2 regions of the Ruminococcus sp. RTP21358st1_G6_RTP21358_211008 genome follow, and region 2 is predicted to be linked to the other one. Evidence: predicted binding sites of a transcription regulator. Region 2 holds the regulator's gene; the other holds the start of a gene.
What was found. Region 2 encodes NrdR, which represses ribonucleotide reductase genes. Its sites were predicted from a motif close to CACNANATNTNGTG; they were not measured.
Positions count from the first base shown of each region.

Region 1: the regulator NrdR is predicted to act here: its motif matches at 3,844-3,857, upstream of nrdD (anaerobic ribonucleoside-triphosphate reductase).

Region 1 is NZ_JBDGDM010000002.1:79,867-85,447, forward strand. Features, by position in the region: gene AB5Z12_RS01180 (DUF6783 domain-containing protein) at 1-10, opposite strand, end outside; partial or broken gene AB5Z12_RS01185 (DUF6783 domain-containing protein) at 1-106, shown strand, start outside; gene AB5Z12_RS01190 (hypothetical protein) at 120-245, opposite strand; gene AB5Z12_RS01195 (ABC transporter substrate-binding protein) at 349-1,578, shown strand; gene AB5Z12_RS01200 (carbohydrate ABC transporter permease) at 1,726-2,604, shown strand; gene AB5Z12_RS01205 (carbohydrate ABC transporter permease) at 2,606-3,469, shown strand; gene nrdD (anaerobic ribonucleoside-triphosphate reductase) at 3,902-5,581, shown strand, end outside.
Region 2 is NZ_JBDGDM010000061.1:13,907-19,487, reverse strand. Features, by position in the region: gene AB5Z12_RS18300 (LysE family transporter) at 1-158, opposite strand, end outside; gene pap (polyphosphate:AMP phosphotransferase) at 467-1,942, shown strand; partial or broken gene AB5Z12_RS18290 (DUF6783 domain-containing protein) at 1,972-2,022, opposite strand; partial or broken gene AB5Z12_RS18285 (DUF6783 domain-containing protein) at 1,999-2,106, shown strand; gene sigG (RNA polymerase sporulation sigma factor SigG) at 2,207-2,986, opposite strand; gene AB5Z12_RS18275 (PRC-barrel domain-containing protein) at 3,131-3,388, opposite strand; gene nrdR (transcriptional regulator NrdR) at 3,590-4,039, shown strand; gene gdhA (NADP-specific glutamate dehydrogenase) at 4,151-5,485, opposite strand.

The sequences.
Region 1 (5,581 bases), on a different contig from region 2:
GATTTTTCAAACACGTTCTGGTTATCGTAATTTCTTCGTGATCAAAGAAATCCTAATTTGTATGATTTCGTACCATACTTCTCGTTTTTTGTATATTTTTTTATAACTCATCTGTTATTTTATTCTACTCTCTGCATTTCTCCCATGGCTTTTGTGGTTTTTTGTTTTTTCTTTTGTGTATTTCGTTGTGTTTTTCTTTGTTTTTCATCTTTTTCATTGTTTTTTTCACTAATTTCTGTTGACATTTGACTGTTTTTGTTGTATGCTTTTTTACAGAGAGGCACTCCATTTGGTACAAGGATGTATCTATGGAATGCCTCAACTCGTATCTAAAGGGAGGTAATACTTATGAAAATGAAACAGGTTTTAGCAACAGGCGCAGCTTTATCAATGGCCCTCTCCATGACTCCGGTCACCGCATCCGCCGCAGACAAAGTGGACATAAACGTCATTGCTGCACAGTATGGCCAGCAGACTGCTGACTGGTGGGCGAACTTCGTGACAGAATTTAATGAGGCAAACCCGGACATTAACCTGAACGTAGAAGTTGTTTCCTGGAACGACATCTACACCGTAGTAAATACCCGTATCGCCAATGGCGAAGCTCCTGATGTCCTGAATATCGATGTATTCGCAGATTATCAGGCAGATGATCTCCTTCTTCCTATCCAGGACGTTGTTTCTGAAGAGACCTACAGCAAGATGTACGATGCATTCCTTGCACAGTCTGAAGTAGACGGAACTGTATGGGCTATCCCTGATCTTGCATCTGCACGTGCTATGTACTATAACAAAGACATCCTTGATGCAGCAGGCGTAGAAGTTCCTACTACATGGGATGAACTGAAAGCTGCATGTGAAGCTCTTAAGGCTTATGACGACAGCATTTATCCATGGGGTATCGATATGACTACTGACGAAGGTCAGGCAGCATTCGCATACTACACCTGGAACAACGGCGGCGGATTTGTTGACGATGAAGGTAACTGGACACTGAACAGTGAGCAGAACGTTGAAGCAATCCAGTACGCAATCGATCTTGTAAATTCCGGTTACACAAACACCGATCCTGCTAACGATACCCGTTATGATCTGCAGGATATGTTCGGCGCTGGCAAAGTAGCTATGCTCATCGCACCGAACAGCTTACCTACCTACATTGCTACAGGCGGAAATGAAGTAAACTACGGCGTTGCTTCCATTCCTTCCAATACAGGCGAGTCTGTATCTGCAGGTGTTATGGACCGCTTCATGTGCTTCGATAACGACTACTCAGATGATGAGAAGGCTGCTATCTCCACATTCTTTGATTATTTCTATGATGATGCCCGTTATACAGAGTGGGTTGACATGGAGGGATTCCTTCCGGCAACAAAGACCGGCGGCGAGGCTCTCGCAGCAGCTAACGAAGATATGGCAAGCTGGATTGATATCTTAGACAGCTGTAAATTCTATCCAACAGCGAAAGCAGAATGGGCAGATGTAAAACAGGGCGTTATCAACGTAGAGCAGAATGCTCTTCTTGGCGGCGACGTTCAGGAATTACTGGATGACCTTCAGGCAGAAATCGCAGGCTGATCTTAATCCACTGTTTTTCCCATTACGAGGAAGATAATGGGCCGGACTTACAGGTCCGGTCCATTTTTAAGTTTGCGTAGCAAACGCCGCTTCTTGTGCTTGTCAGCGCAGCGTCAACGTTATTTTTATAAAAAGAGAGGTATCCCTGTGAAGAAAAAATTCAAAAAAGTGGAACCATATATATGGATCCTGCCAAGTGTCCTTCTCATGGCAATTTTCATCCTGGTTCCTATTATCTTTGTATTCCGTATGGCCTTAAGCGACGTCAGCAAAGCTGGTCTGATCAAAGGCTTCGCCGGATTGGAAAATTTCCGCAAGGTAACAAGCAGCCCTGTTTTTGCCATGGTGCTGAAAAACACCCTTGTGTGGACCGTTGCTGTAGTCGGCATCTCCACACTCCTTGGATTTATCCTTGCGATCCTCCTCAACAATGAATTTAAAGGCCGTAAGCTTGCACGTGCCGTTGTTGTTTTCCCATGGGCTACAACCCTGATCGTTCAGGCGAGCATCTGGAAATTCATCATCGACACAGATTATGGTACCTTAAATACACTGTTGATGAAGCTTGGTATTATTGACCACGCTGTGAACTGGACTCCTACTGCCGGTGCTTATTTCGCCTGGGAAATTGCCTGCGGTATTTTTGTTACCATTCCATTTGTAACCTTTACCGTACTTTCCGGTCTGCAGAGTATTGATGCCAGCTATTATGAGGCAGCAGCCGTAGACGGAGCCAGCTACTGGCAGAAAATGTTCCAGATCACCATCCCGCTGGTACGTCCGAATCTTACCATCAGTACCATCCTGAACATTATCTACGTATTTAACTCTTTTCCGATCATATGGACCATAACCAAGGGTGACCCTGCCAACCGTACCGACACCCTGGTTACCTATCTGTACAAACTGGCCTTCTACAACGGCAAACAGGGACAGGCAGCAGCCGTATCTGTTATCGGCTTCCTGATCCTTCTTTTCTGCGCCAGCCTGTACATGGTTTCCGTACTGAAGAAAGGAGACGAATAATATGGCAAACACCAATGCTTCAGTTAAGAAAAAAAATACCAGAAACACAGTTTTGCGTGTATTGCTCTATGTAGTGATTATCGCCATCTGTCTGATAACTTTATACCCATATTTTGTAACTGTATGTACTGCTCTCAAAAGCCGTGCGGAAATCTTTTCCATGAATGGAACTATTTTCCCAGTTGAGGCCATCTGGTCCAACTTCACAGACGTATGGAAGCTGGCTCCCATGAGCAATTACATGATGAACTCCATTGTGATCGCAGGAGGCTCCACTCTTCTGGCTATGGTCTGCGGTATTCCAGCTGCTTATGCCCTGTCCAGAATGAAATTCAAAGGCCAGACTGCTTTTCTGGGATTTGTTATTGTCTCCCAGATGTTCGCACCGGTTGTACTTCTCATCGGTATCTACAAGGTTATGATGGCGTTCCATCTTACCAACAGCATTATCGGCTTGATCTTTATCAACGCAGCATTTAACCAGGCATTTGCTATCTGGCTGCTCCGCGGTACTTTCCTGAGCATCTCCCCTGAGATGGAGCAGGCTGCCACTATTGACGGCTGTAACCGCGTACATGCCCTTTTAAGGATCCTTCTGCCTGTTGCTGCACCTGGTATCGTTACAGCGCTTATTTTCGTATTTATCAACGCCTGGAACGAATATACAGTGGCACTGACACTGATCTCTACCGATACCTTCAAGCCTCTCACCGTTGGTATCAACATTTTCAACGGTTATAATATGATCGAGTGGCAGTATCTGTTTGCTGCTTCCCTCTATGCAATCGTTCCAGTTGTAATTCTGTTCGTCGGAATCGAAAAAAATCTGGTTGGAGGACTCACTTCTGGTGGTGTCAAGGGTTGATTTTTATTTTTTTCCAAGTATAATAGAGAAAGATGCGGACGCGAGAAAGGGTTGCCCAGGGCAGCCCTTTGTTCATGCCCCGTAACTATTCAGAAGGCAGTATTCCGCCAGGTGTTTTTGTGAACATTGTTCACAGCTGCGGCGCGAAATCATACAAAGCATGTTACTGGTCATCCAGTAACTGTTTTATTGTGTACGGTAAAATTTCACATACGGAATAACCCCGATGATTCCGCACATTTCAGGAACTCTATACAGGAGATCACCGAATGATTCTTCTGTCCTGCTGACGAAAATTCAGCACATTTCACAGATTTTTAAAATCAATGGTTTTGACCTTGACTTTTCTGTAGAATACTGTAATATTGATAGTGCACAACATCTAGTATGTAATTAAAGATTTAAACACAATATATGGAGGGATTTGAAAGAATGAGTACCGAGGTCAATGCAAACGTCATTAAACGAAATGGCGTGGAAGTTATTTTTGATAAGGCGAAGATCATCAACGCCGTTGAAAAAGCGAATGAGGAGGTTTCCAAGCTTCACAGGCTGAGTCATTACCAGATCACAGCGCTTGCTGATATGATTGCCACCCGTGCCCTTGAATCCTCCCACGCTGTCAATGTGGAAGATATTCAGGATATGGTAGAGACCGGCATTATGGAGATGCGCGGTTATGAAGTTGCACAGAAGTATGTGCGCTATCGCTACAAGAGAGAGCTTACCCGCAAGTCCAATACCACAGACGACAGCATCCTTGCTCTTCTTGACCAGATTAATGAGAATGCCAAGCAGGAGAACTCCAATAAGAACCCTACTATTAACTCTACCCAGCGTGATTACATGGCAGGCGAGGTCAGCAAGGATCTGACCATGCGTGTTCTACTTCCTGAGGAGATCGTAAAGGCTCACGACGAGGGAATCATTCATTTCCATGATTCCGATTACTACGCACAGCGTGAGCACAACTGTGACCTGATCAATCTGCAGGATATGCTCCAGAATGGCACGGTTATCAGCCAGACACTAATTGAGAAGCCTCACAGCTTCTTTACCGCATGTAACGTTACCACACAGATCGTTGCACAGGTAGCCAGCAATCAGTACGGCGGACAGTCTTTCTCTCTCGCCCATCTGGCTCCTTTTGTAGACATCAGCCGCCAGAAGATCCGCAACAAGGTAATCGAGGAACGTAAGGCCTGTGGTGAGCCTCTTGATGATGAGATCATCCAGAAGGTATCGGAACGCAGACTGAAGGATGAGATCCAGAGTGGTATCCAGACGATCCAGTACCAGCTGATCACTCTTATGACCTGCAACGGACAGGCACCATTTGTAACGATTTTCATGTATCTCGATGAAGTTCCAGAGGGACGCACCCGTGATGACCTTGCACTGATCATCGAGGAAGTTATGAAGCAGCGTATGCAGGGTGTTAAGAACGAGCGTGGTGCGTGGATCACACCTGCATTCCCGAAGCTGATCTACGTGCTGGATGAGGATAATATCCACGAGGATTCCAAATACTGGTACCTCACAGAGCTTGCAGCGAAATGTACTGCCAAGCGTATGGTTCCGGATTACATCTCAGCCAAGATCATGCGCCAGTTAAAAAATGGCAATGTTTACACCTGCATGGGATGCCGTTCTTTCCTTACCGTTGAGGAGAAGCAGAAGAACCCGGACGGTTCTTACAAGTTCTACGGCCGTTTTAACCAGGGTGTTGTTACCATTAACCTTGTAGATGTAGCCTGCTCCTCAGACGGCGATTTTGATAAATTCTGGGAGATTCTGGAGGAGCGCCTGGAGCTTTGCCACAGAGCACTCCGCTGCAGACATGAGCGTCTTCTTGGCACAGTTTCCGATGTTGCCCCGATCCTGTGGCAGTATGGTGCTCTTGCACGGCTTAAGAAGGGTGAGACCATTGACAAGCTTCTTTATGACGGCTATTCTACGATCTCACTTGGATATGCAGGTCTCCATGAGATGTGCATGAGAATGTACGGAAAGCCTCATACAGACCCTGAGGTTCGTCCGTTTGCGCTGAAGGTTATGCAGCGCCTTAATGACAAATGTGCCCAGTGGAAGGCAGCTGAGAACATCAGCTAC
Region 2 (5,581 bases):
AAAGTGAGAGATCCGCTCCAGATTCCGGTCATAAAGCGGATATTACCGGAAATGCCGTATTTGCTGGCTGTGGACAGCAAAAGAATATTATTGGGACCAGGCGACCAGACGGTAAGGATGGCAGACAGGGTCATTTCTATGAAGACAGATAAAGGCATGGGACTTCCTCCTTAGGTAAGTTTAAACATCTGAGCTACGAAAAGAAAGGTGTAACATACAAAACGCTGTGTGTTCGTAAAACCCATACAAAATATGATTTTTAATAATAACACAAAAATATCGGATTGTATATAAGAGGATAACGATCGCAATCGAAATTCGGTTAAATGTTTGTTAAATTCGTGCAAAATGGGAACGATTATGTTATAATGCAGAAAATAAGGCGGATATAAAAAAATAGAATTTACTTTTAGCAGGAAAAATTGCTTTGAGTTTGAAAATAATGATACGTGAGGAGGACGTGTTTATGCTGAAAACCTGGATCCCGGAGGAGATTCCGGAAAAAGAGGAGCTGAAGAAACGGATTAAAGAAGCTGGCGAGAAGCTGTATCAGCAGCAGATGAAGCTGAAAGAACACAAGCTGCCTGTGCTGGTACTTTTTGAAGGCTGGGGTGCATCTGGCAAAGGAACCACTATTGGCAGAGTGATCAAATACATCGATCCCCGTTTCTTTAAAGTAGCAACCATGTCAAAGCCTACAGAGGATGAACTGCGCAGACCATTTCTATACCGGTATTTTAATCAGATTCCGGAAGCCGGCAAATTTACTTTTCTGGATTCTGGCTGGATGGAGCAGACCTGCAAAGACTGTCTGAACGGTCTGGAAGAAGAGGATTATGCAAAGCGGATCGACAGCATCAAACATTTCGAGCGACAGCTCACAGACAACGGTTATCTGGTCCTGAAATTTTTCATGCAGATTGACAAAAAAGAGCAGACCAGACGTATTGAGAAGCTTAACAAAGAGCAGGATACAAAATGGCGTGTGGATGCCTTTGACAAGTGGCAGAACGAACATTACAAACATTGCCAGAAGATTTTCGACCGCTACCTGACAGACACGAATACTTCTATTGCACCATGGTATATTATTGATGCAAAAGACCGCAACTTCGTAGAACTTCAGGTTCTTGAAATAATGGTAAATAACATTGAGGTAGCTTTGCAGAACAGCACACACAGCGCACCGCTTCTCCCAAACATTTTTTCGCTTGAGAAAATGCCGAAGCTTTCGGAAATCGAATTGACAGACAAGGTGATCGAGGATGAAGAATACAAGAAAGAGCTGAAGCATCTCCAGAAGAAGCTGGGCGAACTGCATAACCGTCTGTACCGCAAGCGTGTGCCGGTGATCATTACTTATGAAGGCTGGGACGCAGCCGGAAAAGGAGGTAATATTAAGCGGATCACAGAAGCCCTTGATCCCCGTGGCTTTGAGGTCCATCCAATCGCCAGCCCGGAACCTCACGAAAAGGCGCGTCATTACCTCTGGCGCTTCTGGACCAGATTGCCCAAAGACGGTCACATTGCCATCTTCGACCGCACCTGGTACGGCCGCGTAATGGTAGAGCGTCTGGAAGGCTTCTGCAGCGAGAACGACTGGAAACGTGCTTACAACGAGATTAATGAATTCGAGAAGGAACTGTCCGACTGGGGTGCCGTGATTATCAAATTCTGGGTCCAGATCGACAAAGACACCCAGCTGGCCCGCTTCACCGACCGTCAGAACAATCCTGAAAAACAGTGGAAGATCACCGACGAAGACTGGCGCAACCGCGAAAAATGGGATGCTTATGAATGTGCTGTAGATGAAATGCTTGCCAAGACAAGCACCACCTATGCACCATGGCATATCCTGGAATCTGTAGACAAGAAGTATGCGAGAATTAAAGCTCTTAAGATTGTAATAAAAGAATTGGAAAAGGCATTAGAGCGTACTTGAAAAATCATTCCCGCAATCTGCACGCCCCACTTTGCGGTATATTTTGCCCGAATTCGGTTGCCGTAGCCCGCTACGGCGCCCTCATCCGGACAAAATCTCCCACAAATTGTGACGCACATCTTGCAGAAGGCCTTTTTCAAACGTATTCTGGAATAGAAGCATAATAAGCAAAATCGCTGGCCAACAACCAGCGATTTTGCAATATATTCATGCAGCAGATCATGTAAGGGGCGGATTTCGTGATGCCGGGATCCATGATTTCCGTCACGCTCTCAGATAATTCCGCATGGTTTTAAGTGCATTCTTTTCCAACCGGCTGACCTGTGCCTGGGAAATTCCGATTTCCTGGGCTACCTCCATCTGGGTTTTGCCCTCGTAAAAACGCAGATCAATAATATGCCGTTCCCGCTTATTCAGCCGGTTTATAGCTTCCCGGAGGGACAGATTTTCCACCCAGGTCTCCTCCTTGTTTTTTTTATCGCTGATCTGGTCCATCACATAAAGCGTATCCCCGCCTTCCGTATAAACCGGTTCAAAAAGCGACACCGGATTCTGTATCGCATCCATAGCATATACGATCATCTCTTTATTTATCCCTATTTCGCTGGCAATTTCCGCAATGGTAGGCTCCCTCAGATTTGTTTTCATATAAGTTTCTTTTGCATAGATAGCACGATAAGCAATATCCCGCAGCGACCGGCTCACCCGGATACTGTTATTGTCACGAAGATACCTTCGTATCTCTCCAATGATCATAGGCACTGCATAAGTGGAAAATTTTACATTCAATGTAGTGTCAAAATTATCAATTGCTTTTATAAGTCCAATGCAGCCAATCTGAAAAAGATCGTCCATATTTTCGCTGCTGTTGGAAAAACGCTTGATCACGCTGAGAACCAGCCTCAGATTTCCTTTGATATAAAGTTCCCTGGCTTCTTCATCACCCTCCTTGATCCTGCGAAAAAGCTCTTCTTTTTCTTCTGCCTTCAGTACCGGAAGCTTCGATGTATTGACTCCGCAAATTTCAACTTTGTTAAGTGCCATTATTTGAATCCTCCTTTTGTGCATCGCGAAGCGTGCTGCTGAGAACGAAGTGAACAGTAACAATGATTCTCACGTGGGAGGATAAATATTCTTTTTTCGGGAAAATATAAAAATTATTGCCCCTTGACAATTGGGAAAATAGAATTAAGCCTTTTTACAGCAATACTTTTCATCAATTTCTACCAGGATAATGTCATCTCCGATCTGCCGGATACAATTCCATGGAATTATATATTCACTTCCGGCTCCCCAGAAACAAAAGCAGAAACTGCCAGGTCCGGGAACCACAAGGGCGGTAATACATCCGGTTTCACAGTTAAATTCCACATCCACCGGACAGCCAAGTGTACGGCAGGTACAGATATTGATCACTTCTTTTTGCTTTAATTCGCAAATACGCATGAAAAGCACCTGTTTTTTATGATATTATGCAAAAAGTCTGAAAATATGTATGGAGTTTATTGACATACTTTCTATGATTAAAGTATAATAAGAAATAGGTAATTCAGTCCGTTTTATGTTACTGAGCGAACAGAAAAGAGGAAAGTCTGCTGCCCAGATTGTATGGCAGAAGGGGAGACATGAGGAAGGGGAAATAAATACATGAGATGTCCATACTGTAATCAGGATAATACAAGAGTAGTAGATTCAAGACCAGTGGAAGAGACCAATTCCATAAGACGCAGAAGACTGTGCGATTCCTGTGGAAGAAGATTTACCACTTATGAGAATGTGGAGACAATCCCGTTAACCGTAATCAAGAAGAATCTGAACCGTGAGCAGTACGACCGCAATAAACTGATCAACGGTGTCCGCCGCGCCTGCTACAAACGTCCCATTGCCAGCGATAAGCTGGAAACCATGATCGATGCCATAGAAGGCGACATCTTCAATGCCGAAGATAAAGAAATCTCCAGCACGAAAATCGGAGAAATCGTGATGAGCCATTTAAAAGATCTGGATTCGGTGGCGTATGTGCGATTCGCTTCTGTGTATCGGGAGTTTAAAGATGTCAGTACCTTTATGGATGAATTAAAGAAATTTTTAAATTAGAAAAATCCTCGCCAGAGAGCGGGGATTTTTTCTGTATAAACAAGTATTAAATGGAATAAAAAAGACAGGCCGCAGCGGACCTGTCTTTTTGAAACTTCAGATGACAGAGAATCAGCAGATGCCCTGAGCTTTCATAGCATCTACAACTTTCTCAAATCCGGCGATGTTAGCACCGGCAACATAGTTGTCTTTCATACCATAACGCTTAGCAGCGTCATCAGCTTTGTGGAAGATGTCTACCATGATTCCATGAAGCTTCGCATCAACTTCCTCTGCTGTCCAGGAAAGTCTCATGGAGTTCTGGCTCATCTCAAGAGCAGAAGTAGCAACACCACCAGCGTTAGCTGCTTTACCAGGCATGAACAGAACACCGTTCTCCTGGAGATAAGTTGTAGCATCAAGAGTAGTAGGCATGTTCGCACCCTCAACTACATATTTGCAGCCGTTTGCAACAAGTGTCTTAGCACCATCAAGAGCAAGCTCGTTCTGGGTAGCACATGGAAGGTATACATCACATTTGATGTTCCAGATTCCGGTACCTTCTGTGTAAGAAGCACCCTCAACACGGTCTGCGTACTCTTTGATACGTCCACGTTTTACTTCTTTGATATCTTTCACAATGTCAAGCTTGATTCCTTCTGGATCATAAATATATCCGTTGGAGTCACACATAGCAACAACCTTGCCGCCAAGCTGCTGAGCTTTCTCTACAGCATAGATTGCAACGTTTCCGGATCCTGTTACGATGAATGTCTTTCCATCAATAGAATCGTTATGTGCTTTCATGATCTCGTCAAGCATATAAACAACACCATATCCGGTAGCCTGTGTACGGATCAGAGATCCGCCGTAGGTAAGTCCTTTACCTGTGAGAACACCCTCGTATAATCCGCGGATTCTCTTGTACTGTCCGAATAAATAACCGATCTCACGTCCGCCTACACCGATATCACCTGCCGGAACATCAGTGTCAGCACCGATATATTTGGAAAGCTCTGTCATGAAGCTCTGGCAGAATGCCATAACCTCTCTGTCAGATTTGCCTTTCGGGTCAAAGTTGGAACCACCTTTACCACCACCGATTGGAAGTCCGGTAAGGGAGTTCTTAAATGTCTGCTCAAATCCAAGGAATTTTAAGATACCCTGGTTTACTGACGGATGGAAACGAAGACCACCCTTATAAGGTCCGATAGCGCTGTTAAACTGTACACGATATCCCTTGTTTACCTGAACAACGCCCTTGTCATCTACCCACGGAACGCGGAAGGAAATGATTCTTTCCGGCTCTACAAGGCGCTCCAGAAGGGACATGCTGCGGTATTCTTCTTCATTTTTGTCAATTACGACCTTCAGGGAATCCAGAACTTCCTTTACTGCCTGGTGAAATTCAGGCTCACCTGGATTCTGTGCTACGACTCTTTCGTATACTTCTTCTGTGTAAGACATTGTAATTCCTCCTCATCCAGATAGGTGTAAAATTTTTTAACGACGCTATTATACACTAAAGTGCTAAAAATGAAAAGAGTTTTTTTCATATTTCCA